DNA from 4 places in the Streptomyces sp. NPDC050856 genome. Region 2 is predicted to be linked to each of the others. Evidence: riboswitches for the same ligand, from Rfam matches in the RefSeq annotation. Region 2 holds a riboswitch; each other region holds the start of a gene.
The links. Region 2 has a riboswitch for cyclic di-AMP ahead of AB0H53_RS27005 (M23 family metallopeptidase). Riboswitches for the same ligand answer to the same signal wherever they lie in the genome.
Positions count from the first base shown of each region.

Region 1: another riboswitch for cyclic di-AMP. It lies ahead of AB0H53_RS16170 (C40 family peptidase); the one in region 2 lies ahead of AB0H53_RS27005 (M23 family metallopeptidase).
Region 3: another riboswitch for cyclic di-AMP. It lies ahead of AB0H53_RS25140 (LysM peptidoglycan-binding domain-containing M23 family metallopeptidase); the one in region 2 lies ahead of AB0H53_RS27005 (M23 family metallopeptidase).
Region 4: another riboswitch for cyclic di-AMP. It lies ahead of AB0H53_RS10825 (LysM peptidoglycan-binding domain-containing protein); the one in region 2 lies ahead of AB0H53_RS27005 (M23 family metallopeptidase).

Region 1 covers NZ_JBFAGV010000015.1:53,080-60,339, reverse strand. The annotation lists gene pcrA (DNA helicase PcrA) at 1-1,307, opposite strand, end outside; cyclic di-AMP (ydaO/yuaA leader) riboswitch at 1,506-1,676, shown strand; gene AB0H53_RS16170 (C40 family peptidase) at 1,675-2,886, shown strand; gene AB0H53_RS16165 (hypothetical protein) at 2,907-3,260, opposite strand; gene AB0H53_RS16160 (alpha/beta hydrolase-fold protein) at 3,321-4,424, opposite strand; gene AB0H53_RS16155 (response regulator transcription factor) at 4,502-5,185, opposite strand; gene AB0H53_RS16150 (PspC domain-containing protein) at 5,182-6,459, opposite strand; gene AB0H53_RS16145 (PspC domain-containing protein) at 6,623-7,260, shown strand, end outside.
Region 2 covers NZ_JBFAGV010000043.1:16,027-23,286, forward strand. The annotation lists gene AB0H53_RS27000 (PrsW family intramembrane metalloprotease) at 1-1,026, shown strand, start outside; gene AB0H53_RS27005 (M23 family metallopeptidase) at 1,088-2,233, opposite strand; cyclic di-AMP (ydaO/yuaA leader) riboswitch at 2,245-2,379, opposite strand; gene AB0H53_RS27010 (PP2C family protein-serine/threonine phosphatase) at 2,637-3,839, opposite strand; tRNA gene AB0H53_RS27015 (tRNA-Met) at 4,017-4,090, opposite strand; tRNA gene AB0H53_RS27020 (tRNA-Lys) at 4,226-4,298, opposite strand; gene AB0H53_RS27025 (FG-GAP-like repeat-containing protein) at 4,456-7,260, opposite strand, start outside.
Region 3 covers NZ_JBFAGV010000035.1:12,607-19,866, forward strand. The annotation lists gene AB0H53_RS25125 (MBL fold metallo-hydrolase) at 77-1,306, opposite strand; gene AB0H53_RS25130 (carboxymuconolactone decarboxylase family protein) at 1,468-2,019, shown strand; gene AB0H53_RS25135 (SGNH/GDSL hydrolase family protein) at 2,191-2,997, opposite strand; gene AB0H53_RS25140 (LysM peptidoglycan-binding domain-containing M23 family metallopeptidase) at 3,168-4,091, opposite strand; cyclic di-AMP (ydaO/yuaA leader) riboswitch at 4,096-4,253, opposite strand; partial or broken gene AB0H53_RS25145 (alpha-galactosidase) at 4,563-5,971, opposite strand; gene AB0H53_RS25150 (tyrosine-protein phosphatase) at 6,151-6,963, shown strand; gene AB0H53_RS25155 (DUF6126 family protein) at 6,983-7,150, opposite strand; gene AB0H53_RS25160 (XRE family transcriptional regulator) at 7,164-7,260, opposite strand, start outside.
Region 4 covers NZ_JBFAGV010000008.1:185,910-193,169, reverse strand. The annotation lists gene AB0H53_RS10850 (amidohydrolase family protein) at 1-554, opposite strand, end outside; gene AB0H53_RS10845 (MAB_1171c family putative transporter) at 625-1,743, opposite strand; gene AB0H53_RS10840 (hypothetical protein) at 1,746-2,261, opposite strand; gene AB0H53_RS10835 (DUF6153 family protein) at 2,586-3,155, shown strand; gene AB0H53_RS10830 (DUF305 domain-containing protein) at 3,243-3,896, shown strand; gene AB0H53_RS10825 (LysM peptidoglycan-binding domain-containing protein) at 3,990-4,745, opposite strand; cyclic di-AMP (ydaO/yuaA leader) riboswitch at 4,750-4,906, opposite strand; gene AB0H53_RS10820 (transglycosylase family protein) at 5,426-5,794, shown strand; gene AB0H53_RS10815 (phosphoribosyltransferase family protein) at 5,837-6,577, opposite strand; gene AB0H53_RS10810 (S1 family peptidase) at 6,850-7,260, shown strand, end outside.

The DNA.
Region 1 (7,260 bases), on a different contig from region 2:
TCGAAGACCCGGGACTGGGCGTTGGTCCGGTAGAAGACGGCGACGTCGCCGGCCTTCGCCTCGCCCGCGTCCGTCAGCCGGTCGATCTCGTCCGCGACGAACTGCGCCTCGTCGTGCTCGGTGTCCGCCACGTACCCGGTGATGCGGGCGCCCTCGCCGGCGTTGGTCCACAGGTTCTTGGGGCGGCGGCTCTCGTTGCGCTCGATCACCGCGTTGGCGGCGGACAGGATCGTCTGCGTGGAGCGGTAGTTCTGCTCCAGCAGGATCGTCGTCGCGTTCGGGTAGTCCTCCTCGAACTGGAGGATGTTGCGGATGGTCGCGCCGCGGAACGCGTAGATCGACTGGTCGGCGTCACCGACGACGCACAGCTCGGCGGGGTCCAGGTCCTCGTACCCGGTGCCGACCAGCTCGCGGACGAGGGTGTACTGGGCGTGGTTGGTGTCCTGGTACTCGTCGACCATGACGTGGCGGAAGCGGCGCCGGTAGTGCTCGGCGACGTCCGGGAACGCCTGGAGCAGGTGCACCGTGGTCATGATGATGTCGTCGAAGTCCAGGGCGTTGGCCTCGCGGAGCCGCGCCTGGTACATCCGGTACGCCTCGGCGAGCGTCTTCTCGAAGCCGTCGGCGGCCTGGTCGGCGAAGGCCTCCTCGTCGATCAGCTCGTTCTTGAGGTTGGAGATCTTGGCGCTGAAGGACTTCGGCGGGAACTTCTTGGGGTCGAGGTCCAAGTCCCGGCAGACCAGCGCCATCAGACGCTTGGAGTCGGCGGCGTCGTAGATCGAGAACGACGAGGTGAAGCCGAGCTTCTTCGACTCGCGGCGCAGGATGCGGACGCACGCGCTGTGGAAGGTCATGACCCACATGGCGTTGGCGCGCGGGCCGACGAGCTGCTCGACCCGCTCCTTCATCTCACCGGCGGCCTTGTTGGTGAAGGTGATCGCCAGTATCTGGCCGGGGTGCACATGGCGGGTGGCCAGCAGGTGGGCGATGCGGTGGGTCAGCACCCGGGTCTTGCCGGACCCGGCTCCGGCCACGATGAGCAGGGGTGAGCCGGTGTGCACGACGGCGGCGCGCTGCTGCTCGTTCAGCCCCTCCAGCAGCGCGGCGGGGTCCACGACGGGACGCGGGGCGCCGTCGCGGTAGTAGGAGTCCCTGGCCGGGGGCACGTCGAAGCGGTCCCCGAAGAGGTCGTGCGGGACCTCCTCCGCGGCCGGGGCGTGTCCCTCGGAGTCCTCGGGGGGCGGGGGCTCCTCTCCGGTGTGGTTCCGGAGGCCCGCCAGGAAGCTGTCGTCAAAGAGGCTGCTCATCGCCTATCGAGTCTAGGCCGCCCCACTGACACCCGTGGCCGTTCCGTCGTCGTCACGGTGTGCTACCGCACAACGACATCACGCCAAGGTCACGGAAATGTATCCGGCATATCGAACATCGTCCTTCACAGCACCGCCACAGTTTGGCTAGCGTCTCGTCCAGGCGGCTCGTACCCTCTTCGGTGAACCACGCCGAGCGGGCCGTCCACGCCGAATCCGGCTTCCCAGCAGGGAAGTTCGGAACCGGGGACCCACACACGCACGACCGGGGTGAATCGGCCGGCACGCAGCAGCGACGGCCGTAGGGCGACTTCTTCCGTTCCGCCCGAACCCGACAGCTAACCCGGTAGGCGGTCCACGGAAGGAGATGCCGGCCTTGGCGTCGCATCGCAAGCCGCGCACGCGCACCACCCTGCGTAACCACGCCCCCGCCGTCGGGGTCACGACGGCAGCCATAGCCTCGGTCACCCTGCTGTCCTCGCAGAGCGCGTCCGCCATGTCCGTCACGCCCGCCGAGGCCGGCGACATCGAGGGCGGGCCGACGGCCGACGAGGTACGGAAGAAGGTCGAGGACCTCTACCGGCAGGCCGGAACGGGCGGGACGCGGCCGTACGACGCGGCCGGGCCGGCCCCCGACCGGCAGCGGCGCGCGGCCGGAGCCCCGACCGGCGCGCCGACCACGGCGCTGCGCCTCACCGGCGTCCCCCGGTCCTCCACCGGGCGGGCACCCGCGCCGGTACTGGTTCCGGCCCCGGTCGCCCCGGCGCAGCCTCCCGCGCCGGTACCGGCGCAGGCCCCCCTACTGGCCCAGGCCCCGGCCCTGGTCGCCCCGGTCGCCCCGGTCGCCCCGGTCGCCCCGGTCGCCCCGGTCGCCCCGGCGCAGCCTCCCGCGCCGGTACCGGCGCTTCGGGCGGTGCCCGCGACGGTGTCCGCCCGGCCGGACGCAGCGGTCGCGGGCACGGAGGCGCTCACCACCTCACCGGCCTCCCTGCGGGTGACCAAGCGGACCGCGCAGCACAAGCTGGCCGAGGCCCGCGCGCTGCTGTCACGGCTGGCCGCCGAGGAGCTCGCCCGCCCGGCCCGGCCGGAGCGAGGACCGGCGCGAGGCGCCCGCCACCGGGACGCGACGCGGGCCGCCGGCCAGGCCCACCGGCACCAGGAGCCGGAACACCCCGGCGAGGACCGCGCCCGGCCGGCCGGGGCCGCCACGCCCGACAAGCCCGCCGGGGTCGCCAAGGCCGACAAGGTCATCGCCTTCGCCCGCGCCCAGATCGGCAAGCCGTACGTCTCGGGCGCGACCGGCCCGAGTTCGTACGACTCCGCCGGGCTGACCCAGGCGGCCTGGAAAGCGGCGGGCGTCGACCTGCCCCGCACCGCCTGGGAGCAGGCGCGGGTCGGCACGCGCGTGGACACGGAGGATCTGCGCCCCGGGGACCTGGTGTTCTTCTACGACGACATCCGTCACGTCGGCATCTACCTCGGTGACGGGATGATGATCCACGCCCCGGCGCCGGGCGCCAATGTCCGTGAGGAGTCGATCTACTACATGCCCGTCCACGGCAGCGTGCGCCCCGCCTGAGCGACGCGCCGGTGCGGGTGTCAGGTCCAGAGCGTCGCGATGAGGATGTTCACCACGGTCAGGCCGCCGACCGCGCCGAAGGCGCCCTTGTCCACCGTCTCCTCGTCCCGCTTCACATACACCAGGGCCAGGATCACGACCAGCAGGGCGAGCTTCACGCCGATCTTGACGTTGTTCACGGTCTGGCCGTCGGCCTGGTTGAGGCCGACCAGGGCGATCCCCGTGACCAGCATGGTGAGGGCGCCGTGCAGCATCGCGGGGACGAAGCGTGCCGTACCCGCGCCCATCGCCTTCATCTGGGTGAGGAAGCCGCCCAGCAGGGAGGCGATACCGATGATGTGCAGGGCGACGAAGACATTGATGAGTACGTCCATGGGCCGGAGCCTAACCGGGGCGGGTCCGCCCGCCCTCGGCCAGGTCCGGCCGGTTGCCGGTTACGGCTTCACGTACCGGGTCAGCCAGCGGAAGACGTCCGGGACCTGCCGCTTCCAGACGCCCGTGTCGTGCGCGCCGGCCACCTCGACCACCTTCACCGTCGTCGGGGCCTGGGCGTAGCCGCGCAGGGCCAGGCCCGACTGGAGGCCGTCGCCGTTGGCGCCCGAGAGGTACAGGGCGGTGCGCGGCGGCTCCGGGGCGGACTTGAGGATCTCCAGCGGGTTGTTGGCGCGGCGCAGCTCCGGGTCCCGCCCGGCCAGTGACGCCTTCTCGGCGGCCGGGTCGTTGTAGCCGGACAGGCTCACTCCGGCGCGGTAGCGGTCGGGGTGGGCGAGCGCGAGTTTGGCGGCGCAGTGGCCGCCGGCCGAGTAGCCGGCCACGGCCCAGCCGTCGGCCCTGCCGGAGGCCCGGAAGGTGTCGATGACCATCTTGCGGACGTCGACGCTCAGCCAGGTGTCCGCGTTGATCCGGCCCGGGATGTTGGCGCAGCCGTGGTCGGCGTCGATCAGCGTGGTGCGCGGGGCGACGATGATGAAGGGGGCGATCTCGCCGCTCTCCATCATCGGCCGCAGCTGCTGCTGCGCCTTGAGGGTGCCGAACCAGGCCTTGGGGGAACCGGGGTAGCCGGGGAAGACCTCGACGACCGGGAACTTCTTGTCCCGGTAGGCGGGGTCGTCGTACTGCGGCGGCAGCCAGACGTAGACCTCGGCGCTGACGCCGGAGACCCGTCCGGCGAACCTGGTGACCTGGACCCCGGGGCCCAGGATCGGGTCCTCGGCCGGCTGGAACTTCTGCCGGGCCTTCGGCAGCTCGGCCAGCCGCACCCCGCCCATGCCGTCGCGGCCCAGGTCGGGTGCGGTGTCGACGTGGTCGGTGGTGCCCAGCAGGTCGCCCCAGCTGTCGTAGAGGGCGTTGCTGTTGTTGACCATCACGAAGACCAGGAGCAGCGCGGTGGCCTGGGCGAACCCCAGCATCAGCAGCCGTACGGCGCCGCGCACCAGGGCCGGTCCGCGCACCCGGCTCCACAGCGCGAGGGGCAGCAGGACGGCAACCACGGCCAGCGCGATCGCCGTCACGAAGAAGGGGGTACCCGTCAGACTCATCACGGAAGGTCAGAGCGTTCCACGCTCGAAGAGGTTGCAGGTCATGTGTACCGGTTGCATCATGGCCCGGGGAGGCGCTAGACGAGGCGACGGGCGGTCGCCCACCGGGTCAGTTCGTGCCGGTTGGAGAGCTGGAGCTTGCGCAGCACCGCCGAGACGTGCGACTCGACCGTCTTCACCGAGATGAAGAGCTGCTTGGCGATCTCCTTGTACGCGTATCCGCGTGCGATCAGCCGCAGCACCTCGCGCTCGCGCTGGGTGAGCCGGTCCAGGTCCTCGTCGACCGGCGGCGCGTCGGTCGACGCGAACGCGTCCAGCACGAATCCGGCCAGCCGGGGGGAGAAGACGGCGTCGCCGTCCTGGACCCGGAAGACCGAGTCGACCAGGTCCTTCCCCGTGATCGTCTTGGTGACGTAGCCACGGGCGCCGCCCCGGATGACGCCGATGACGTCCTCGGCGGCGTCCGACACCGAAAGGGCCAGGAACCGAACCGGGTTGCGGGCCGCGCCCATCAGCGGCGCGCAGCGGCGCAGCACCTCCACCCCGCCGCCGCCCGGCAGATGGACGTCGAGGAGCACCACCTCGGGACGGGTGGCGGTGATCACGGTCACGGCCTGGTCGACGTCGGCGGCCTCCCCCACCACTTCCACGCCGGTCTCCTCGGTGCGGCCGATCTCGGCCTGCACACCGGTGCGGAACATCCGGTGGTCGTCGACGAGCACCACCCGCACGTGACGCGGTTCCGTGCTTTCCTCGGTCATCCGTCCGCCCTCTCCATCTCCAGCTCCACTTCGGTGCCTTCCCCGGGCACCGACCGCAGCCGCGCGGTGCCTCCGTTGCGCTGCATCCGGCCGATGATCGATTCTCTGACGCCCATCCGGTCGGCCGGTACGGAGTCGAGGTCGAAGCCCGGCCCCCGGTCCCGTACGGAGACGAAGACCGTACGCCCCTCGACCTCCGCGTACACCTGGACGGCCCCGCCCCCGCCACCGTACTTGGCGGCGTTGACCATCGCCTCACGCGCTGCCTGTGACTGGGCGGCCAGCTTCTCGTCGAGCGGGCAGTCGCCGACCACGACCACCTCCAGGGGGACGCCGTGCTCGTCCTCGACCTCGGCGGCGGCCCGCTTGACGGCCTCGGCCAGGGTGCCGGGCTCCTCGTCCTCCTCCCCCGCCCTGCCCATGCCGTCCGGCTTGTACAGCCAGTCGCGCAGCTCCCGCTCCTGGGCACGGGCCAGGCGGCGCACCTCGCCCGGGTCCTCGGCGTTGCGCTGGATCAGGGTGAGGGTGTGCAGGACGGAGTCGTGGACGTGGGCGGCGACCTCGGCACGCTCCTGGGCGCGGATGCGCATGGTCCGCTCCTCGGAGAGGTCCTGCGTCATGCGCACCAGCCAGGGCCCCGCGAGCAGCGCCATCCCGGCGAGGACGGCCACGGCCGCGGTCAGCGCGGTGCCGAGCTGGGCGGCGGAGCCGCGCACCACCATGAAGACGGTCAGGCCCATCCCGACCAGGGCGACCCCGGCCAGTCCCCGGGCCAGCTGGAACAGCCGCTTGCGGCGGCCGTACTCGGTCCAGCGGGCGCGGCGGGCGTTGTCCACCTGCCGCCAGACCAGGACCACTCCCAGGCCGACCAGCAGGGTGGGCCAGACGTACTGGTTGCCGTCGCCGGCCACGTTGACGTTGCTGACGAAGGCCACGCCGCCGACCAGCAGGGCGATCAGGGCGGTGGTCTGGACCTTGTCCGGTCTGCGCAGCCGGCGCCGGCCGTCGGGCGCGGTCGCGAAGAGGGAGGACCGGTGGGCCCGGCCGCCGACGCCCAGCGGGACGACGATCCAGAAGAGGGCGTACAGCAGGACGCCGTACCCGTCGGCCAGGAACAGGGCCAGGAAGACCAGCCGGACCCAGATGACGGGCAGCCCCAGGTGGCCGGCGAGGCCGCGCGCCACACCGCCCAGCATCCGCCCGTCGGCGCTGCGGTAGAGCTTGCGCACGGGGGGCTGCGGGTCGGTCTCGGGCGGGCGGGTCACGGCGGGCATGGACCGATCGTCACACGCCGGGGCGGGTCGGTCATCAGGGTCGGCCCCCATTCCGACCCTGACGAGGGGGCCCGGCCACCGGGCGGGCCGCCGGGGAGATATCAGGGACGGGCCAGGGTCGGCCCCGGTGCCGCCGGGCCGCCCCGCCCGCCACCATGGACGTATGACCAGCACGACGTCCGTCCCGCCGGAGACCGAGCCGACGCGTCCGCCGCCGCGCCGCACGCCGGGGCGGAAAGGGGTGGCTGGGGTGTGCGGCGGGCTCGGCCGGTACTGCGGCCTCGACCCGGTGATCTTCCGGATCGGCGTCGCGGTGCTCGCGCTGACCGGCGGCATGGGGCTGATTCTCTACGGCTTCGCCTGGCTGGCGATACCGGCGGAGGGCGAGGACGAGAACGAGGCACGACGGCTGCTGTCCGGCCGGGTCGCGGGGGCCTCGCTCACGGCGGTGCTGACCGCGCTCGCCGGGTGCGGGCTGTTCCTGTCCACCATGGCCACCAGCGGCACGGTGTCCTTCTCGCTGCTGCTGGTCATCGCGGTGGGCGGCGCGGCCGTCTGGTCGCGGCGCCGGCGGCTGGCCGTCGAGGCGGAGGCCCCGCTGGACCCGGCGACGGCGCACGCGGTGGCGGAGGCCCCGCCCGAGACGAAGGCCCCGCCGCCCCCCGACGCCCCGTCCTGGTGGCGCGACCCGATCGTGAAGGACGGTACGACGGGACCGGTGGCGCTCGGTTACCTGTGGGGGCCGCCGGACATGTCACCCGCCGACCCGCCGCCGGGCGATCCGCCGGCCCGTGACGTACC
Region 2 (7,260 bases):
CCGGGACCCTGGTGGAACCTGCTGTTCTCGTTCGCCTGGGGAGCCTGCGCCGCCGCGCTCGTGGCGATCGTCGCCAACACCTTCGCCACCCGCTGGATAGCCACGGCCACCGCGGACCCCTCGGCCGCCGACACGCTGGGCGCGACCGTCATAGCCCCGGTCGTGGAGGAGAGCGCGAAGGCCGCCGCCGTACTGCTGGTCTTCCTCTTCCGCAGACGGGACTTCACCGGCATCGTCGACGGCGTCGTCATCGCCGGCTTCACCGCGACCGGCTTCGCCTTCACCGAGAACATCCTGTACCTGGGCAGCGCCTTCCTGGAGGACCAGGAGTTCGGGATGTCGGGCTTCGCGTCCGTCACGGCCGCGACCTTCTTCGTGCGGATCGTGATGTCGCCGTTCGCGCATCCGCTCTTCACCGTGCTGACCGGGATCGGCTTCGGCATCGCCGCCCTCACCGCGCGCCGCGAGCGGTTCCGCCGTGTCGCGCTGCCCGTGCTCGGGCTGATCCTGGCGATGGGCACGCACGCGCTGTGGAACGGCTCGGCGGCGTTCGGTCCCTGGGCGTTCTACGCCGTGTACGCGGCCTTCATGGTGCCCGCCTTCGGGCTGCTGACCTGGCTGGCGGTCTGGAGCCGCCAGCGCGAGCTGCGCACGGTCTCGGGCGAGCTGCCCGCGTACGCCGCGGCCGGCTGGCTCTCCCCCGCCGAGCCGGTCGCCCTGTCCTCGATGCGGGCGCGCGGCATGGCCCGCGACTGGGCGGCCCGCACCCACGGCAAGGCGGCGGCCCGCGCGGTCGGTGAGTACGAGGCGTTCGCGACGTCGCTGGCGTTCCTGCGCCACCGGGCCCGCCGGGGCGCGGTGGGCCCGGACTTCATGGCCCGGGAACAGGAGCTGCTGCACCACCTGTGGCAGCGCAAGGAGGTGGCCGGACCGGCGCTCACCTACGCGGCGCGGGCGACCGGCCGGGTGTGGACGCCGCCCCCGTACCGGGACTACGGCGGGTACAACCCGTACCGGTACGGGTGAGCCGGCAGCCCTGGCGTCGGGGGGTGAACCGCCGGAGCTGCCGGAGTCCCGCGGGCCGGGCTCAGACGGTGACGCCCTTGCCCCGCAGCCACGACAGCGGGTCGATCCCGGCGCCGCCCGGCGTGTGCACCTCCAGGTGCAGGTGCGGCCCGGTCACATTGCCGGTGGCGCCCACCCGGCCGATGGTCTCGCCACTGGCGACCTGCTGCCCCGCGCCGACCGTCATCGAGGAGAGGTGGCAGTACCAGACCTCCGTACCGTCCTGGAGCTCCAGGACGATGCGGTAGCCGTACGAACCGGACCAGCCGGCCGACTTGACGGTGCCGCCGTACACGGCCTTGGCGGGCGTGCCCGTGGGCGCGGCCAGGTCGAGGCCGGTGTGGTAGCCGGAGGACCACATGTTGCCGGCCTGGCCGTAGGTCGAGGTGATCGTGTACGAGGAGGTCGGCAGCGAGTAGCCGCCGGAGGGCCCGGGCTGGGCCTGCTCCTCCGCCTTGGCCTCGGCGGCGGCCGCGGCCTTCGCCTCGCTCTTGGCCTCCGCCTCGGCGGCCGCCTTGGCCCGTGCGGCGGCCAGCGCCTCGTCGGCCTTCTTCTCGGCCTCGGTCTGCTGGGCCCGGGCCTGGGCCGCGGCCTGCTCGGCGGCGGCCCTCTCGGCCGCGGCCTTGGCCTCGGTGGCGGCGGACGCCTGCTGCTGCTCGGCCTGCTGGAGGATGCGGGCGCGCAGGGCCTCTCCGGCGTCCGCCCCGGTCCCGGCGGGCTGCCCCTCGGCGCCGGTGGCGGTGAAGGCGGCGGAGGAGAGCGCGGCGGTACCGGTCCTGGGGGTGTCCGCGGCGTCGGAGCCGTCGGAGTCGTCGGAGATCAGGGAGCCGACGCCCGGCAGGGAGGCGGCGTCCGGCAGGCTGTCGGCGATCGCGCCGGGAAGGTCCGGCAGGGATATGGAGACCGGGGGCTTGTCCTTCGCGGTGGCCATGCCGCCCGCGCCGACCGCCGCGATGACACCGACGCCCAGGACGGTGGAGCTACGGGCCAGGCCGCCGCGCTGCTTGACCACACGGTGACGGCCGCGGACCGGGCGGACCGTTTCCTCGGTCGGGTTCCATTCCTCCCACTCCCCGTTTACCGGGGCGGCGTCCGGGATACCCGAAGTACCGAACGAGGCGGGAGAGGCAGCGTAAGGGGCTTCGGGGGCAGGCCTGTTGGACGCCACGGGGGCGCACTCCTTTCCTTCCTTCTCGCCTACCGGGTTAGCTGACGGGTTCGGAGCAGGAAGGTCTCCTACGGGCCGGTGCTCGGCCCGATTCACCCCAAGGTGTGGTTCCCCGGTTCCCTTGCGGAATTCGGCGCATGCGCACGGTGCCGTCTCTTGCGACGGCTGGGACGACCGCGCTGCGTTATCGAACGTTAATAGAGGTGGGGTCCGGATTCCAAGCCGTTCCTACTGATCATTAACTACTGCGGGCAGGACCTTTCGCCGCAGATGCGGGCATATGCGGGCGAGTTGACCGGCCATCAGGCCGACTTCCCGGACCCCTTCGGCGCAGGTGGAAACCCCGACACCCGCGGGATTTTCTGATCGTGAGTCAACCGTTACGCACCGGACCGCCCGGCGCTCACGCCCTGTGACGGTCCCGGCGGCCCTCCGCAGCCGGGCCCTCGCCGGGACGGCCCTCCGCAGCCGGCCCCTCACCGGGCCGGGCCACCGCCAGCAGCGCCAGGTCGTCGGTGGCGCGGCCACCGGTGTGCGACCGCACCTCGGCCACCAGCGTGTCCAGCAGTTCGTCGGGGTCCGCGAACACCCGGCCGGACAGCCGCCCGACCGGGTCGTAGAAGACACCGTCGGCGTCCCTCGCCTCGGACAGCCCGTCCGTGTACAGCAGCAGCGTCACCCCCGGCGGGTACGGCGCCTGGTACGCCCGGTCCGGCCACGTCCCCAGCTCGGCCATGCCCAGCGGCAGCGCGGACACGGCGGGCGCCAGCACCTCCAGGCTCCCGTCGGGGTGCAGCAGCAACGGCTCCGGGTGGCCCCGGTCGACCACCCGCACCACGGACTGGCCGCGCGGGATCTCGGCCAGTACGGCGGTGGTGAACCCCTCGAAGGCGTCCAGCCCGTCGCGCCGCGTCCCCTCCCGCGCCAGCGCCCGCTCCAGCCGCTGCGCCACACCCTCCAGCGAGCTCTCCTGCTCGGCCGCCTCCCGGAACGCCCCGATGACCACCGCCACCGTCTCCACCGCGCCCAGGCCCTTCCCCCGCACGTCCCCCACCACCAGCCGCACCCCGTGCGGAGTGTCCTGTACGGCGAAGAGGTCCCCGCCGATGAAGGTGTCCGCCTGCGCCGCCTCGTAGCGTGCCGCCACCCGCAGTCCGCCGATCCGGGGGCCCGGGTTGGGCAGTACGGCCCGCTGGGCGGTCTCGGCGATCACCCGCGCGGACGCCAGCCGCTCGCCGCTGCGCCGCACCACCCGGTTCACGAGCAGCGCCAGCGCGGCGACCGTCAGCACGGTGAGCAGCTCGGTCAGGGCCGGCGCGGCGAACAGCGTGCCGTTGTGCAGGTGCAGGACGAACACGGCCAGCAGCGCGAGCAGCCCGGCCAGCGACGTGGTGCGGGCGGCGAAGAACGGTGCCGCGACGAGCGGGGCGGCGGCGAACAGCGGCACGGCGGTGAACCGGGGCGGTGTGAGCAGGTCGTACACCACTCCCCCCGCGATGAGCAGGGCGGGCAGCGCCCGCACGAAGCCGAGGAACCGGCGGGCGCCCGCGCGCCCGGGCCGGCGCCGGCCCGGACCGCCGGCCCCGCCGCCGCGTCGCGCCCGCATCCCCACCACTGCTCTCCTGCCGGGTCCGCCCACGGCTGCGGACGGTACCCCGCCCCGCCCGGGCCGGCCGGAGCCGCGCCGGGTGGCGGCCCGCCACCGGCCGATCGGGTGACACCGGGCCCGCGCGGGCACACGACGAAGGCCCGGTGCGCAATGCACCGGGCCTTCGTCCATCAGTAGCGGGGACAGGATTTGAACCTGCGACCTCTGGGTTATGAGCCCAGCGAGCTACCGAGCTGCTCCACCCCGCGTCGTTGAACACAACCTTACGCCATCCGGAGCAAGATCCCTACCAGTTTCCGGCGCGGCGCCCGCCGGCCGGTCCGGCGGGGGCCCGGAACGGGGAAGCGCCCCGCCCGGAGTGCCGGACGGGGCGCCGCTTTCGGTAGGCCCTGTGGGACTCGAACCCACAACCAACGGATTAAAAGTCCGCTGCTCTGCCAATTGAGCTAAGGGCCCTCGGCGAGTCATCCCCGAGCATAGCCGGACGGCGCCCGGTATCCGATCGGGTATCGGTTATCGGGCGCCGTCGCCGTGACCAGCCTGCGCCGGTCGCCGTGACCCGCCTGTGCCGGTCGCCGTGACCCGCCTGCGCCGGGTGCTCCCCGACCGGCCGTCAGTGGATCGAGCCGTACCGCTGCCAGCCGGTGCCGATGACGACCGTGCCCCTGAACGAGCCCTTGCCGTCACCGCTGTTGCGCATCAGCTTGCCGCTGGTGTCCCGGGAGACGAGGTCGTTCCTGCCGTCCCCGTCGATGTCGCCCGCGCCCACGAAGGCGTTGCGGCCGGCCCCCCAGTCCTTGAAGACCAGCACCCGCGCCTTCAGCGTGCCGGTGCCGGTGCCGTCGTACCGCCACAGCTCGCCGCCCGCGTCCCGCGCCAGCAGGTCGCCGTGCCCGTCGCCGGTCAGGTCGCCGGCACCGACGAGGGTGAGGCCGGTGAACGAACCGGCCAGCCTCACCCCGCCCTTGAGGGCTCCGGCGCCGTTGTCCGCGTACAGGTACAGGGCGCCGGTGGAGCGCTGGCGGGCCAGCAGGTCGGCGCGGCCGTCACCGGTGAGGTCGCCGGGCGTGACCAGGGCGTCGAAGGCGTTGAAGCCGGAACCGATCCGCACCTTGGGCCCGGTCGCGGCCGGGACGCCCTGGCAGCGGCCGCTGTAGCGGTCGAGGTCACCGGCGGTGGTACGGACGACCAGGTCGTTGCAGCGGTCGCCGTCCATGTCCCCGAAGGGCAGCACCTGGTTGACGTCCGACCAGCCGCCGCGCTGCGAGAGGCTCGCGCCCGAGTCCGATGCCGCGGTCATGCCCTCGTGCGCCGAGAGCGTGGCCGCCTGCTTGGTGAACAGCTCCGCGACACCGTTGCCGCCGTAGTCGCGGAAGCCGGTGGCCCCGCCCGACACGGCGATCCTCCCGCCCTGCACCACCCGCGTGCCCTCACCGGCGTCGGCGCTCAGCGTCCAGGTGTGCGGTTCGCCGGACACGATGCGCCCGTCGTCGCCCCTGCCGTCCCAAGAGACGCTGATCCGCGCGCCCGCGCGCTCGGCGGAGGCGATGGTCCGTACGGTGCGGCCCCCCGCGTCCTTGATGGCGACGCCCCAGCGCACCGGCGGCCGGGAGAGCTGCCAGGCACCGTCCCAGGCGGGGTTGTGGTCGGCCCCGGCGCCGATGGCGATCCAGTCCTCCACCTCGGACTCGACCAGACCGACCGGGGAGCGCGGCACGGTCACCGGCCTGATGCGGATCCGCTGCTCGGCGTCCGTGTACGCGACGTGCCCGCCGAACTTGTCGACGGCCCACGGCGCGTCGCCCGGCACGTCCGCGAACGGGGTCGTCGCCGCCGCACCGGTGGCCGTGTGGAAGTCGGTGAGCAGCAGCCTCTCGCCCTCCTCACGGACCAGGAAGCCGTCCCCGAGGCGTGCCCGGCCGGCCGGGACGGGCGTGCTCGTGCGGGTCTTCTGGTCCCACACCCCCGCCTTGGCGCTCGCCCCGGAGCCACAGGTCCAGTGGACCCACCGGCCGACGGCCTGGAGCTCGTTGGGCACGCACCCCGAACCGAGCGCCAGGTCCGGCGAGGTCTTCTTCGACTTGAGGTCGTACCAGGCGACAGTGCCCGCGCTCCGGCCCGGCGTCCACAACGTCGTGCCCCAGACGGTGGCGGCGGACGAGGGCCGGGTGAGGGCGACATGGCCGTTGCGCGGGCTGCCCAGGTCGCCGATGTACTGGGTACCGCCCGGAGCGTCGATCACCGAGTAGCGGCCGGTGGCGTCCACGATCCGGGAGTCGGCCGGTACGTCGATCACCTCCAGGCTCGTGTCGTCGATCGGCACCTGCACCGCGCCGTGGGGCGAGGCGTAGGCGGTGCGGCCGTTGCCCGGCGCGGACAGCTCGGTGGGCACGCCCGAGGCCAGCCGGAACCGCAGCGCGCGCTCGCCCGGGACGGGCGTGCCGGTGACGGCCACGTCGTGGTCGTACAGGGAGACGAATTCGCCGCCGTCCGCGTCACTCACGTAGCTGAGCTTGCCGCCGCCCAGCGCCAGCGCATGAATCCTGGCGGTGACCGGAGCCACCTCGAGGACCGTGGACAGCACCGGCGCGCCGTCCGGACCCGCCGTGACGCGGCGTACCGCCCAGTCCTTCGCGCCGCTGCCGCCGGTGACCAGGACGCTGCCGTCGGGGGCGGTCGCGAAGTGCTCGTCGGAGTAGCGCAGCAGCTCGCGGGGCTCGCCGCCGGTGACCGGCATGGCCTGGAGCCGCCCGCCGGGCGTGTGCTGCTTGGCGTACGGGTCCAGCAGCCGGCTGAAGACGATCCAGTCGCCCACCACCGCGAACCGCGCGAACGTCCGCTCCGGGCCGGCCGGCGCCGGCATGGTCAGGGTGACCGGAGCCGCCCGCGGGTCGTTCCGGTCCAGGGTGGTGACGGTCGCGTTCTCGTACGGCCAGGTCAGCAGGTGCCGTTCACCGAGTGCGACGTAGCCGCCCGGGGCGAAGTCCTTGGGCAGCGCGGTCAGCCGCGCGGTGGCGTAGTCGAGCAGGTGGAGGGCGGCGGCGCGGTCGGGCGCGGTGAGCACCAGTACGGCGCCCCGGCCGTCCTGCTGCTGGGCGTGCGTCCGGATGGCCTTCACACCGGCCGGTACGCCCTCGACGGGGCTCACCCGGGTGGCGCCGTCGACGGTGCGCAGCACGCTCAGCTCGCCGATCAGACCGTCCACCAGCCGGTAGGCGGTGACGGAGTCCGCGGTGTACGCGCCGGACCAGATGTAGCCGGCGGGCATCGTCACGGTGGTGACCTCGCCGGTCGCCAGGTCGGTGACGGCGACCGGCCTGGTGCCGTCGGGCGCGGTCTGGCCGAGTGCCGCCCGCATCCCGGAGTGCCCGGTGGCGACGGCGGGCGTGATGCCACGGGTGCGGCCGGTGGCGTAGTC
Region 3 (7,260 bases), on a different contig from region 2:
GGCGGCGACGGCGCGGTGGGCGACCGCCCGTGAAGCGCCGCACGGAAGCGCGCCGTGGCGGTGACCGCCGGCCGGCTCAGCCGACGCGGTCGGCGGCCCGGGGACCGTCCGCCGGGCGACCGCCCCGGCCGCCCTCGGCGTCGGGACCGTCCTGGCCGCCCCGCACGGCCGGGGGCCAGCCGCCGGCCGGCGCATGGGCCGCGTCCCGCCACCACGGGGTGCCGGGAACGGAGGCGGCGGTGGGCTCGAACGGCTCTCCGGGGCGCGGCAGAGCGGTCCGGACCGCCGCCTCGGCGGCGGCCGCGACGGTACCCTCGCCGGGCTCCGCCCAGGGATGCGGGGCGAGGTTGAAGGTGCCCCAGTGGATCGGCAGCAGGACCCCGGCCGGCCGGCCGCCCTGGAGGTCGAGATGGGCGCGTACGCCTTCGGCCGGGGTCATGTGTATGTCCGGCCAGAACTCGCTGTAGGCGCCTATCTGGATCATGGTGGCGTCGAACGGGCCGTGCGCGGCGCCGATGTCCCGGAAGCCGGTGAAGTACCCCGTGTCGCCACTGTGGTAGATCCGGTGGCCGGGTCCCTCGGCGACCCACGACGCCCACAGGGTGTGCTGCTGGTTGCGCAGGCCCCGGCCGCAGAAGTGGCGGGCCGGCGTCGCGGTCAGCCGGACGTCGCCGATCCGGGTCGATTCGTTCCAGTCCAGCTCGCGCAGCCGGTCGGCGGGCACACCCCAGTGTTCCAGGTGCGCCCCGACGCCCAGCGGCACCGCGAAGAGGGTGTCCGTGGCGGCCAGGGCGCGGATGGTGGGCAGGTCGAGGTGGTCGTAGTGATCGTGGGAGATCACGACGACGTCGACCGGGCCGAGGGCCGCGAGCGGCAGCGGTACGGGGTGCAGCCGCTTGGGTCCGGCGAAGGAGAAGGGCGAGCAGCGCTCTCCCCAGACCGGGTCGAAGAGCACCCGCGACCCGTCGAGCTCGGCCAGCACGCTGGAGTGCCCCAGCCAGGTCAGCCGCAGACCCGAGGCGGGCGGCCGGGTCAGGTCGGCGGCGGTGGTGGGATGGAGCGGAACGGTGCCGGCGGGAACCCGGTGGCGGCGCGACTCCTTGCGGAAGTAGGTCTTCGCGAACTCCAGGGTCGAGCCGGTGGGGCCGCGCCGCGCCTCCTGCGGATTGCGGAACGCCCCGTCGGCGAAGTTCGGCGAGCGCCGGATGCGCTCCATCCGCTCTCCCGCCGGGTCCGCGCCGAAGGCGGCGGGGCGCGGGGAACGCAGCCGGGCACGCCGCGGGCGTGTGGAGTCAGCGCCGGTCACAGCACCTCCAGGGATGTCGGGGCCTTCCATTATGTGCGCGGGGCAGGACAGCCCGGCCGGGCGGCCCCCGGGGAGGCGGGGCACCGGACCGATGTCACATCCGGCGGCCCCCGGTCCGTCGTACGGGTGCAAGGTCATCCACGACACCCGAGGAGGCCGTCATGGCCCGGATCCCGCTGTCCCCTCCCCGCACGCTCTTCTTCCGTGTGATCGAGTGGTACTCGAAGCGCGCGTACGGAAAAGTGCTCGACCCCGCCCTGGCCCTGGGGCACAACGCCCGCGTCCTGCGCGCCGACCTCCGGTTCGAGAGGGCCGTCGCCAAGTGGAACCGGCTGGACCGGGACCTGAAGGCGCTGGCCGTGCTGGCGTCGGCCGCGTCGATCGGCTGCGGCTGGTGCCTCGACTTCGGGTACTGGGAGAGCACCCGGCACGGCATGGACCAGCGCAAGTTGCGGGATGTGCCGGTGTGGCGCGACAGCGGTGCGTACACACCGCTGGAGCGCGATGTGCTGGAGTACGCGGAGGCGATGACCGCGAGCCCGCCCACGGTCGGTGACGAACTGGCCGAGCGGCTGCGCCGGGAGCTGGGCGAGGCGGCGTTCGTCGAGCTGACCGCGATGGTCGCGGTGGAGAACCTGCGCTCCCGCATGAACGCCGCGCTGGGACTGACCAGCCAGGGGTTCAGGGACCACTGCGAGGTGCGGCCCCGCTGACGACCCAGGGGCGGCCGGGGGCCGGGCGGGGCACGACCGGGCCCGGCCCGGGCCTCGGCCGCGGGTTCGCCGGATGCACGGATGCGCGGATGCGCGACCGGTCCCACCCCGGGCCGGCCGGATGCGGCGCCGGCTCCGGGCGGGGCGCGGCCGGCCCCGGCCTCCCGCCCCTCACAGCGGCAGGAGGTCCGGGCGCTTGGCGGAGACGTGGTCGCCGGACGACTCGCCGCGCAGCCGGCGGCCGATCCACGGCACCAGGTACTCGCGCGCCCACTGGATGTCGTCGCGGCGCACTTCGAGCGTGCCGCGCGGCGGCAGCGGCGGCCACGGCTGGTCCGGGTCGGCGGGGACCTCCAGCCCGAGCACCTGACCGGCACGCAGGGCGACCCGGGTGTGGCCCTCCGGCGAGAGGTGGAGCCGGTCACCGTCCCAGGCCCGCCGGTCCTGGACGGACCTGAGCGACCACAGGTCGAGCACGGGGCAGCCGTAGCGGTCGGCGACGGCCCGCACGTGCCCGTTGTAGGTGGCGATCTTGCCGCGCAGGCGGCGCAGGACCGGCACGTCCCGGGTGTCGAACCCGGTGGTCACCAGGACCGTGCCGACCGCCGGGGCCAGGTCGGCGACGGCCCGCTCGAAGCGCTCGGCCACCTCGTCGGGGTCGCTGCCGGGCCGGATGATGTCGTTGCCGCCCGCGCAGAAGGTCACCAGGTCGGGAGCGAGCTGTTTGGCCCTGGGCACCTGTTCCTCGACGATCTGGTCGAGCAGCCGGCCGCGTACCGCCAGGTTGGCGTACCGGAAGTCCTCCGGCTCCGGGATCCGGTCGGCGAGCAGGACCGCGAGCCGGTCCGCCCAGCCGACGAACCGTCCGTCCGGTCCGGGGTCCCCCACGCCCTCGGTGAAGCTGTCACCGATCGCCGCGTACGACCCGAATACGTATCTGTGCGCGTTCCTGTCTCTGAATGTCGAATCGTCTGCCACGGCACCACATCCTTCACCCCGCGATGTGACCTACGCGACCGTAAGAGGGGTTGACGGATGGTGAGATACGCCACCGGTCAAGAGTTGGCCAAGCCGGAATACGCCGCTGCCCGGCTCCCTGGTCGTCGGGGTGCCGGGCGGCGGGGGGTCGGGCGGGGCCCGAGGGGGCGTCAGACGGAGACGCCGTGCTGGCGCAGGTAGGCCACCGGGTCGATGTCGGAGCCGTAGCCGGGTCCGGTGCGGATCTCGAAGTGCAGGTGCGGGCCGCTGGAGTTGCCGGTGGAGCCGGACAGTCCGATCTGCTGGCCGCCGGTCACGGTCTGGCCGGCCGAGACGGACAGCGAGGAGAGGTGGGCGTACTGCGAGTAGTTGCCGTCGCTGTGCTGGATGACGACCTCGTTGCCGTAGGCGCCGCTCCAGCCGGCGGAGACGACGGTGCCGGGGCCGACCGCCTTCACGGTGCTGCCGGAGGGGGCCGCGAAGTCGACACCGGTGTGGTAACCGGAGGACCACATGGAGCCGGAGGCGCGGTAGGGGGTGGTGACACCGGCGGAGACCGGGGCGGTGAAGCCGGAGCCGCTGGTCTGCGGCTGGGCGGGCGCCTGTGCCTTGGTGGCGGAGCGGGAGGCGCGGGACTCGGTCCGGGTCTCCGCCGCCTTCGGCTCGGCCGGGGCCGCCTCGGGCTTGGCGGGGGCGGCCTTCGCGGAGGGCTTGGCGCCCAGCGTGAGCTTCATGCCGGGCAGGATCAGGGCGGGGTCCTCGCCGATCACCTGGCGGTTGTCGCGGTACAGCTGCTGCCAGCCGCCCTTGACGTTCTTGTTGTGCGCGATCTTGGCGAGGTAGTCCCCGGCGGCCACGGTGTACGTCCGGGGGGCGGCCTTCCGCACGGCCTTCTGCGCGGACGCGGGGGCGGTCTCGGCGGCGGCGGTTGCGGCCTGCTGCGGTGCGGCGGCCGGGGCGCTCGTCGAGGCGGCGTGGGCGCCGGTGGCGCCGAGCAGCGGGAGCGCGATGGCGGCGCCGCCCGTACCGGCGGCGACGAAACCGCGCGTGAGGGGGCTGGACTTGGGACGGCGGTGCTTACCCTTCGCGGGCATGGTGCATTCCTCTCCGGCGCCTGCGAGGTGAGCTGTCGGGTTCGGGCTGGAGCTGCCCGGCCGCGTGGTCGACGCGACTTCACCCCGAGCCGGTCCCGGAATTCCGGGATCGGCGAACTACCTGGGTCCCCCGCTCCTGCCGCGCGTGGGTGGGTGCGAATTCCGACCGGTGGCAGGATTCGGCGGTCCGGCCGGATTGCCGTGACCGTAAGGCAGCCGGGTCGGCCGGAACAAGCCGCCCCTTTCCCCGGCGCATTCCCCGCCGGCGGGGCGCTGCGTAATTCCGGTCACCCTGCGTGGATTACGGATCATGCATTTCCGTTCTGCGCACGGAATTTGGGTCCGGGCTTTCGCCACGGACCGTCACCGTTATGACGCTGCTCACGCCCCTCGCCCCATCTACCCTATTTTTGGGGCACGTTACACCTAAGCCTCAATACGGACAGAAGCCACTATCTCCACCGAGTCCGCTCAACACCCCCGGCGCAGCCGGATGACGGTCGCATCCAGGTCACCGGTCAACCCGGTGGGCAAAACATGGTGAATCAGGACAGAACCCCGGTGCGGTTCGCCGGTGTCCCGGCACACGCAGCCCGCCCGCGGGTCGAGCCCGCGCGCCGCACCGGGGGTGGCGGCTCCCCGTGGCGCTGCGCCGGGAGCCAGGCCAGTACGACGACGTCGTCACCGAGGGCGCACTGCACGGTGCTCAGCCCGTCGCCCCCCGGTGCCCGCAGCCGGTGGAGCTCACCGAGCCGCACCACGGGCCTGATGCTCTTGTGGAGCTCCACCCACCGCCGCGCCTCGTCCAGCTCCCGCACGCTCCACCGCGTCAGGTCACCACCCAGGCCCAGCACCCCGGCCATGGCGCTGACGAACCGGAGGCGCGAAGAGCCGGTCCGCCCGTTGAGGTGGACGTCGGGGCTGTCGGTGACCCAGGCGGCCATGACCCGGGCCGGGTGGAGCTGGCCGAAGCCGTACTGGACGGCGAGCCGGTCCAGCGGGTCGGTGTTGTCGGAGGTCCACACCTGGTCGGTCCGGGAGAGGACCCCCAGGTCCACCCGGCCGCCGCCGCCCGAGCAGGACGCGAAGGCGACACCGGGACGTGCCGCGCGCAGCCGGTCCAGCAGGTCGTACAGCGCGCGGACATGCTCGACCCGGAGCCGTTCCGGGTAGGGCTCCCCCGGCCAGCCGGCGTCCGTGAAGCACCGGTTGGAGTCCGACTTCACGAAGTCGACGGGGGTGGACGACAGCAGCCCGTGCAGCCGTTCCCACAGGTGCTCCCGCCCGTCCGGCCGGGCGAGGTTGAGCACCAGCTGGTTGCGGAACTCGGTCCCGCGGCGACCCGGCCGGTGCTGCGCCCAGTCGGGGCGGGCGCGGTGGAGGTCGCTGTCGGGCTTGGCCATCTCCGGCTCGACCCGGATGCCGCACCCCGTGCCGAGCCCGTGCACTTCGTCCGCCAGGGGCCGCAGGCCGCCGGGGAAGCGGTCCGGGTCCGGCTCCCAGTCCCCCCGCCCGGACCGGTCGCCGGCGCGCCCCCGGAACCAGCCGTCGTCGTCCACGAACAGCTCGACGCCCAGGGCGGCGGCCCGGCGGGCGAGCGCCGACTGCCGCTCCCGGGAGGTGTCGACGGACGGCCGGGGCGGGCCGCGCGAAACGCGGCCCGCCCTCCACCGGGTACTCCTCGTGCCCGTCGAGCCGCGACTCGAAGGGCCGGTACTGAGGCAGCGGCCGCGCCGCGAGCGCCTCGGCGCCGGCGGCCGTGACACGCGGCCCCAGTGCGGGTGGAGCAGCTCGTCGGTGTCCGTCAGATGCAGCGCGTAGCCGCTCGTCGCCCCGGTGAGCAGCCGGATCCGCCGCCGCTCCCCCACCGTCTCGATCATGCGGCCCCCAGGGGTCGCACAGCACCGGCCAGACCCGCACACCTTCCGGCGCGGCCCCCGGCGCGGGCAAGGGAACCGCGCCCGTGCCGGGGACGATTGCCCGAGGTACCGATGTCGTATCGTCGGACCAGCGACATCGTCGGCGACCAGCGCCGACGGCAGACACGTCAGGAGCCCCCGTGACACAGCAGCTGCCACAGGTTCCCTCGACCGAACCCGCACTGACCGGGGTGCGCAACTTCCGTGACGTGGGCGGGCTTCCGACCGTGGACGGGCGCCGGGTGCGCCATGGCCGGCTGTTCCGCAGCGGCCACCTGGCGCACGCCACCGCCGAGGACGCGGCGTTCCTGGCGGGCCTCGGTCTGCACACCGTCTTCGACTTCCGCAACGCCGCCGACCAGAAGCTGGAAGGCCCCGACGTCGAGCTGCCCGGCGTACGGAACGTGAACATCCCGCTCACCGACCCGGCCGACGGCGCGGAGTTCTGGACGATGGTCCGCGACGGCGACATCGACCAGCTCAGGGACATCCTGGCGGACGGAAAGGCGGCGGCGCGGATGACCGCGTCGTACCGCGTCATCATCAAGGGGCGCACCGCCGAGCACAGCCGGGTCCTGCACGCCCTGGCCGAGGACAGCGTCCCGGCGCTGATGCACTGCGCGGCGGGCAAGGACCGGGCGGGGCTGTCGATCGCGGTGGCCCTGCTGGCGGTCGGCGTGGAGCGGGACGCGATCGAGGAGGACTACCTCAAGTCCAACGACCCGCACCGCCGTTACAAGGTGCGCCGCAGCGACTCCTCGCCCGCCGGGATGTCGGCCGAGGTGATGGAGCTGCTCGGCCCGCTGTTCGACGCGCGCCGGGAGTACCTGACGGCGGCGTTCGAGACGATCGAGGAGACCTGGGGCACGAGCGAGCGCTACCTCACCGAGGGGCTGGGCCTCTCCCCCGAGACCCGTGAGCGGCTGCGCGAACGGCTGCTGGACGAGGGCTGACCCGACAAGCCGCCGGCCGCTACTGGTTCTGGCCGCCCAGGGCGAACAGCAGGTAGAGGAAGGCCGCGAACAGGTGGCCCGCCACCAGGTAGGCGAAGAGCCGGATGACGAGGCCGCGGGGGAACTTCCGCTCCTCGGCCTCGCCCGCGGGCCGCTTCTCGCGCAGGGGGTGTGCGTCGTCGGTCATGGCCGGCTTCCCGTCAGTGGTGGTGGGTGTCGCCGCCGAGGCACAGCTCGGCGGCCGGGCTCTGCATGAGGGTGTGGACGAAGAGCAGCTCGGCGCCGTCCCGTCCGGCG
Region 4 (7,260 bases), on a different contig from region 2:
CCGCCACCGGTCGCCATCACCTTGATGAGGTCGACCCCCCGTTCCACGTTGAGCGCGACCATCTTGCGGATGGCGTCCGTGCCGTCCACCTCACCGCCGAGGAACCAGCAGTGGCCGCCGGGCCTCGTCACCGGGGTGCCGGCACTGAGGACGCGCGGCCCGGGCAGCCGCCCGGCCGCGATGTCGTCCCGCAGCCGTACCGCCAGCCCGTCGCGGTCGCCCAGGTCGCGTGCCGTGGTGACACCGGTGTCCAGCAGTCGGCGCGCCCGCCGGGCCATACCGGCCAGGAGCGTCGCGTCGTCCGCCTCGCACAGGGCGGTGACCGGATCGGGGCCGGCGTCCAGGGCGAGGTGGACGTGCGCGTCGATGAGCCCGGGCAGCAGGGTCCCGTCCGGGTGGCCGAACGAGCGGACGCCGCGCGGGGCGCGGGCCTCGACGTCCGCGCGGGGGCCGACGTCCACGATGACGCCGTCCCGGACGAGCACCGCGGCGTCGGTCATCCGCTGTCCGTGCGGGCCGGTGATGACGTGTCCGGCCGAGACCAGTGCTTCCATGGCGGTGGTTCCTCTTCCAGGTACGGCGTACGGCGTGGGTACGGACGGACGGCGTGCGTACGGACGGGGGCTACAGCGCGTCGGCTATCAGGGCCAGTTGGCGCACATCGCCTTCCAGGCCGTCCCCGCTGGGCAGGGCGACCGGCACGGCCCGGGAAGGCGCGGGTTCCCCGGCCGCGTAGGCCCGGAGCGCCGCGCGCAGGTGGCGCGCCGCGACCTCGGGAGGCAGTGTGCCCTTCGAGTGGACGTCCCACTCCTCCAACCGGGCGAGGTGGGGGCTGATCCGCACCAGCCCGTCCCGGCACTCGATGACCCGCCGGTAGTACCGGCGGTGGACCGCCCGCAGGCTCACGGCGTCCAGCCAGGAAACCGGGGGCGCCCGGTGGAGGGAGTCCTCGGGGAAGGCGCTGTGCAGAGCGGTCCACAGCGGGGCCAGCCGCCGGTACATGCGGCGGTGGTGCCACCACAGGCGGGCGCTCGCCCACCGGGTCACGGCCGCCGGGAAGACGACCCCGGCGACGAAGACCGGGATGGCCAGGTCGAGCAGCAGCTTCGCGCCCACGATCAACGGGCGCGGCACGTCGCCGCCGAGCAGGCGCGCCAGGGTCAGGGCCTCCCGGACGCTCGCCGCGACCACCATGGCGGCGAGCGCGGCGGCCACCATCCACAGACCGATGACCAGCGGCCTGTTCGACACCCGCGCGTAGCGCACCGTCCACAGCAGCGCGACGGCGAGCGCGTAGGTGAGGTAGAGACCGGCGGTCAGGTAGAAGACGGCGACCCCGGTGACCCGCATGTCCGCCGTGGCGTAGGTGTGGCCGCGTTCGGCCGCCGGCGTCATCACCATCGCCACGGTGATGACGAGGGCGGTCGCCGCCAGCGGGAGCACCGCCCGGCGGGCCCGTGCGCGGGCCGCCCGGGGGTCCGAGGCCGAGTGGATGAAGAAGCACGACAGGAAGTAGACGGCGCAGAGCAGCGTGACGTTCTGCAGGAGCTTGGCGGTTCCCGCCCCCGCGAGGGAGTCGACGAACCGGGCGCCGCCCGGGACGCCGAGCGGGAAGGAGAGGGCCGCGCACAGCAGGCACAGTGAGACCGCCCGGAGCATGGCGTCGGAGGGTGCCCTGGCTAGTTGCCGGAGCTTCCACGCCAGTGCCGCGTGGAGCACGATCCCGAGCACGATCGACAGCATGCTCAGAGCCACCCCTGCCGGTCACCGAGGGCGGTGTGCACCCGGCGCGCCGAGGCGCTCGCGGGAGCGCGCGGTGTGACGCGGTCCAGTACCGAGGCCCACTCCAGGATGATGGTGGCGACCAGTTCGGCCTCGCGCTCACGCTCCTCGTCGTAGGAGGTGCGCCGCAGTGCCCTGTTGATGACGTCGAGGGAGAGGTCGGGCAGCATCGCGCTCCAGATCTCGCCGTCCGACTCGTCGCTGGCGTGGTCGGCCAGGACGTGCCCGACCTCGTGGAGGATGATGTGGTCCTGGTGCGCCGGGCTGGTCTCCTTCTGGTAGAAGAGGTAGTCGGCCGTGTCCGTGGCGATCCACAGGCCGAAGGGGCCGGGTACGGGCAACGCGTACGGCATCGGGTGGATGGGCCGCCCCCGGTGGTCGCCGAGCAGCCGGCAGAACTCGTGCACCCGCAGTGGGGGGCGTATCCCGAGGGTCCGCAGAACGCTCTTGCAGCGCTTCCGCAGGTGTCGCTCATTCACAGAGGCTCTCCGCCGGCGAGTCGTACCGTACTGATCGACATCCAACGGGGAGCGGCGGGCGGGAGCCAGAGCGATTCCGGTCAATCGCCCCTGGCCGTTTCCGCGCGGGTGTCCGGCGCGGTGCCCGGAAGGCGGCGATCCGGTCCCGGGCACGGACCGATCCGGGACCCGACGGGCGGGCCGGGCGGGTGGCCGGCCGGCCACGGGTCGGCGGGCGTCGCCGGTGCCCGGCCACCGGCGGCCGGCGCGGGGCGCGACCCCCGTGGGGGCGGGTCGTGACGGGGCCGGAACGCGGTACGGAGACGCGCCGATTAGGATGCGGGCATGAGTCAGCGGACGCGGCGCGGGGCCCGGCCCGGGAGGGCGGCGGGGACGTACGCCCTGCTGGTGCTCGCCGTGCTGACGGGTGTGTTCGCCATGCACGGGCTGAGCCCCGCTGTCTCGCTGCCGGCGCCCGTCCCGGGCTGGGCGCCCGCTGCCGCCTCTGGTTCGTCCGGTTCCTCCGCTTCCTCCGTCACCCCGGCTCACGGGGTTCCGCCGGCCGCCTCGGCGACGGCGTCGTCCGTGGCGCACGGGGACCCGGCCGAGCCGGCCCACGCGCACCCGCACACCGCGGATACCGCGGGCGGCGCGGGCACCGGCGAGGCCGCACGCGACGGTCGCCGGCACGCCGAACACGCCGGGCACGGTGGCGGGGCGACCGGCGGACACGCCGAGCACGCCGACGCCACCTGCGCGGCCGGCGGCACGAGCGGCGCGCCCGCCCTGCCCGGACTCGCCGCGACCGGAGTGGTCGCCCGCCAGGCGGCGGACGCGCCCGCGTCCGTGCCGGTCGACGGAACCGGCGGGCGCGCCCCGCCCTCACTGAGCGCACTGCAACTCCTGCGGATATAGAGCGGGCCCGGCGCCCCGGCCACCCGGCCGGTGACGCCGTCGGACGCCATGCCCCCACGCAGTACACCGGACAGGAGTCGCACCACCATGACCGCACACCGTTCACTCGCCCGCCGTACCGCCGCGGTGGCCGCCACCGCCGCCGCCGCCCTCGTCCTCGTCGCCTGCGGCGGCGGGGACGGCGACCGGGCCGGCCACGGCGAACACGACAGGGCCGCCCGCACGCCCTCGCCCACCGCCACGGCCTCCGCCCGGCAGGGCGGGCACAACGCGGCCGACGTCTCCTTCGCGAAGGGGATGATCCCGCACCACCGGCAGGCGATCGAGATGGCCGGGCTGGCGCCGGACCGGGCTCAGTCCCCCGAGGTCAAGAAGCTCGCCGCGGAGATCGAGAAGGCTCAGGGGCCGGAGATCAAGACCCTGTCGGGCTGGCTCACCGGGTGGGGCGAGGACGTCCCCGAGGAGGGCGCCGGCACCGCGCACACCGGGCACAGCCCCATGCCCGGGATGTCGGGGATGATGACGCCACAGCAGATGGCCGAGCTGAGGAAGTCCTCCGGCCGGGCCTTCGACACCGCGTTCCTGGAGATGATGGTCGAGCACCATGAGGGCGCGGTGGCGATGGCCAGGACGGTACAGGCCCAGGGGGCGTACCGGCCCGCCAAGGACATGGCCGGGGAGATCGTCCGCACGCAGAGCGCCGAGATCGCCCGTATGAGGAAGCTGCTCGGCGGGAACTGACACCACCGGCCGCGACCGCGGCCCCGGCGGGGCGAGGGGAGCGGCGGCCCGCCGGCCGCCGCTCCCTCCGCCCGCCGGTACGGCGAGGACCGGTCAGTAGGGACCGTTCACATTGTCGATGGAGCCGTACCGGTCCGCGGCGTAGTTGCACGCGGCGGTGATGTTGGCGACCGGGTCGAAGCTGTCGGTCGACGTACCGGGCACGTGGTAGGCGCGGAAGGTCGGATCGATGACCTGGAGCAGGCCCTTGGAGGGCGTACCGGCGGCGGCGTTGGAGTCCCAGTTGTTGATGGCCAGCGGGTTGCCCGAGGACTCACGCATGATGTTGCGGTGGATGCCCTCGTAGCTGCCGGGGATCCCCTCGCGGGCCATGATGGCCAGTGACTCGCGGATCCAGCCGTCGAGGTTGTCGGCGTACGTCGCGGGCCGGGCCGCGACGGGCGTGCTCCGCTGGGCGGAACGGTCGGCCCGTTCGGGCGCCGCGGTCTTCGTGGCCGTGGCCGTGACCGTCGCGGGCTTCGCGTTCGTCTTCGCGGCGATCGTCAGCTTGAGGCCGGGACGGATCAGCGACGGGTCCGCGCCGACGGCAGCGCGGTTGTCCTGGTACAGCTTCTTCCAGCCACCGCTCACCCCGTGCTCTTCGGCGATCGTGGACAGGGAGTCGCCGGCGACCACGGAGTAGGTCGTGGCCGCCGCCTTCGGCGCGGTGACCGGGGAGGCGGTCGCCGCGCTGGCCGTGGCCGCGCCGATCATCGGCAGGGCGAGCGCGGCGCCACCCGTTCCGGCGGCGACGAGACCACGGGTGAGCGCATTGGACTTGGACCGACGGTGCTTTCCTCGTGCGGACATGCCGAATTCCTCTCCGTCGCCTGCGAGGTGAGCTGTCGGGTTCGGGCTGGAGATGCCCGGTCGCATGCGTGCGACTTCACCCCGAGTCGTTCCGGAATTCCGGAACGGCGGCTTACCTGGGTCCCCCGCTCCTGCCGTACGTGAATGAGTGGGTGGTGGGGTTTCCGGGCGGCGGCAGGATTCGGCGGTCCACCCGGACTGACGGTGACCGTAGGCGAGAACGTCCGGACCGGACAAGCCCCGAATTCGACCGCGCGATTCGCCGGGCGGACCGGAGCGGGACGAATTGCGTGATCCAAATCGAGCCGGAAAAGCCGATTTCCGTTGCACCGCAACGAAAACGGGGCCCTGCCCGCTCCGGCGCCCGGAGAACCGTCGAGTGACCCATCTCACGGACAACGTCGGGAACCGCCCGCCGGACAGCGGGAGCTGAAATATCGGCAAGTGGGTCAACGGGTTCTTATTCCGGCTTCTCGGGTCATAACGGTAAATCGCCCATATGTGTATTTGCCCTCATGGTGGCGCGGTCCCGCTCCGCTCGAACCGGGTACGCCGCCCGTCCCGGAAGCCCCTTGACCCGATGGGCCCAACAGCACGTGCCGGGGGCGGTTCGCGCCCCTACGGTCGTACTCAGCCTGCCGGCCGTCATGGCGGCGGGTCCGTCGAACCGAGGAGAACTGATGCTCCGTCATTCCCAGCGGCCCACCCGAGGGCCCGTCAGGCTGCTGCTCACCGCGACCCTTTGCGCCCAGGCGGCAGCCGCCCTGCTGGTCGCCGCACCGGACGGTGCCCGGGCCGCCGTTCCGCAGCTCGCCGTACGGGTCGACTGGGACGCCATCGCCGAGTGCGAGTCCAGCGGCGACTGGCACGCCAACACCGGCAACGGTCACTACGGCGGTCTGCAGTTCACCCAGTCCAGCTGGATCGCCGCGGGGGGCCGCAAGTACGCGCCGCGCGCCGACCTGGCGACGAAGGGCGAGCAGATCGCGACGGCCCGGAAGCTCGCCCGAATGCAGGGCATGGGCGCCTGGGCGTGCGCCCGGCGCTGAGCGGCCGGGCGCCGGCCGTCGTGCCCCCTCCCAGCGGAGGGCTCAGCCGTCCCGCCGACGGCCCTCTGCCGCCCCCTGTGCCCCGTGTGTCCCGCCCGCCCCGTCCGCGTCGGCTGCTCCGTCCGTGCTGTCCCGCTCCTGGCGCGCGGCGCTCAGCACGGCGAGCACCTCGTCGTCGCGGACCTGGGTGAAGTCCTCGTACCACTGGCCCACCGCTTCGAAGTGCCGGGGCCGGTGCAGGCACAGGAGATCGTCCGCCTCGGCGTCCAGCGCCGTGGCCGCCTGGTCCGAGCACACCGGTGCCGCCAGCAGTACCAGGGACGGCTCCATGGCGCGTACGGCGCGCAGCGCGGCGCGTGCCGTGACCCCGGTGGCCAGGCCGTCGTCGACGAGGACCACCGACCGGCCGCGCAGCTCCGGCGCGGGGCGCCCGCCCCGGTACAGCGCCTCCCGCCGGCGCAGCTCGGCACGCTCGCGCGCCACCTGGGCGGCCAGCCGGTCGGGTGCCAGGCCGAGCAGGGTGAGTGCCCGCTCGTCGTAGAGCGGCGGATCCTCGCCGGCCAGGGCGCCGATGCCCAGCTCGCGGTTGAACGGCGCGCCGATCTTGCGTACGACCAGGACGTCCAGCGGCGCGTGCAGGGTCCTGGCGATCTCGTCGGCCACGGGTACGCCGCCGCGCGGCAGGGCGAGGACGACCGGACTCTCCAGCTGCCCGCTCCGCTGCCGGTCGGCCAGCCGGGCGGCCAGTCGGCGCCCGGCCTCTCTGCGGTCACGGAAGAGCATGGTGGCTGCCGCCTCACTTCCCGGGTCGAACCAGGCGAAATATCCATTTGGTCGGGCATTCTACGCATTCCCTTCTCGCCCCGCCGGCCGTCCATGAACCGGCCGCCCGCAGCGCGTCCGCACCCGCTGCCCGCCCCCGAACGACCTTCCCCCCCGGCGCCGTGCCCGGCCCGCTCGCGGCCCCCTGCCCGGCCGTCGATGAACGCTGCCCCCGCCTCCCGCGTATCAACCGGCATGCCGCACCCGGCCGTTGTCACACAGGAGGTACCGAGTTGAGTCACAGGCGCATACCCAAGCGCAAGGCGGTGCTCGCCGGAGCGGGCGCGGTGGCCGTCGCCGCCGCGGCCGTTCTGCTGCCGCAGGCCAACGCCTCGCAGTCCGGCGAGAACGACGCCCCGGCGCGGGCCGAGAAGCTCGATCCGGCCGCGGCCGGACGGCTGGTCTCCCGGATGGCCGACCAGCTCGGTGAGGACTACGCCGGCGCCTACTACGACCGCGACAAGCGGCAGCTCGTCGTCAACGTCACCGGCGACGACAGCGACGCGGCCGCGCGGGTCAGGGAGGCCGGGGCCGTGCCCCGTGGTGTCAAGAACAGCATGAGCAGGCTGACGTCCGCCACCGCCACACTGAGGACCCGGGCCACCATCCCGGGTACCGCGTGGGCGGTCGACCCCAGGACGAAC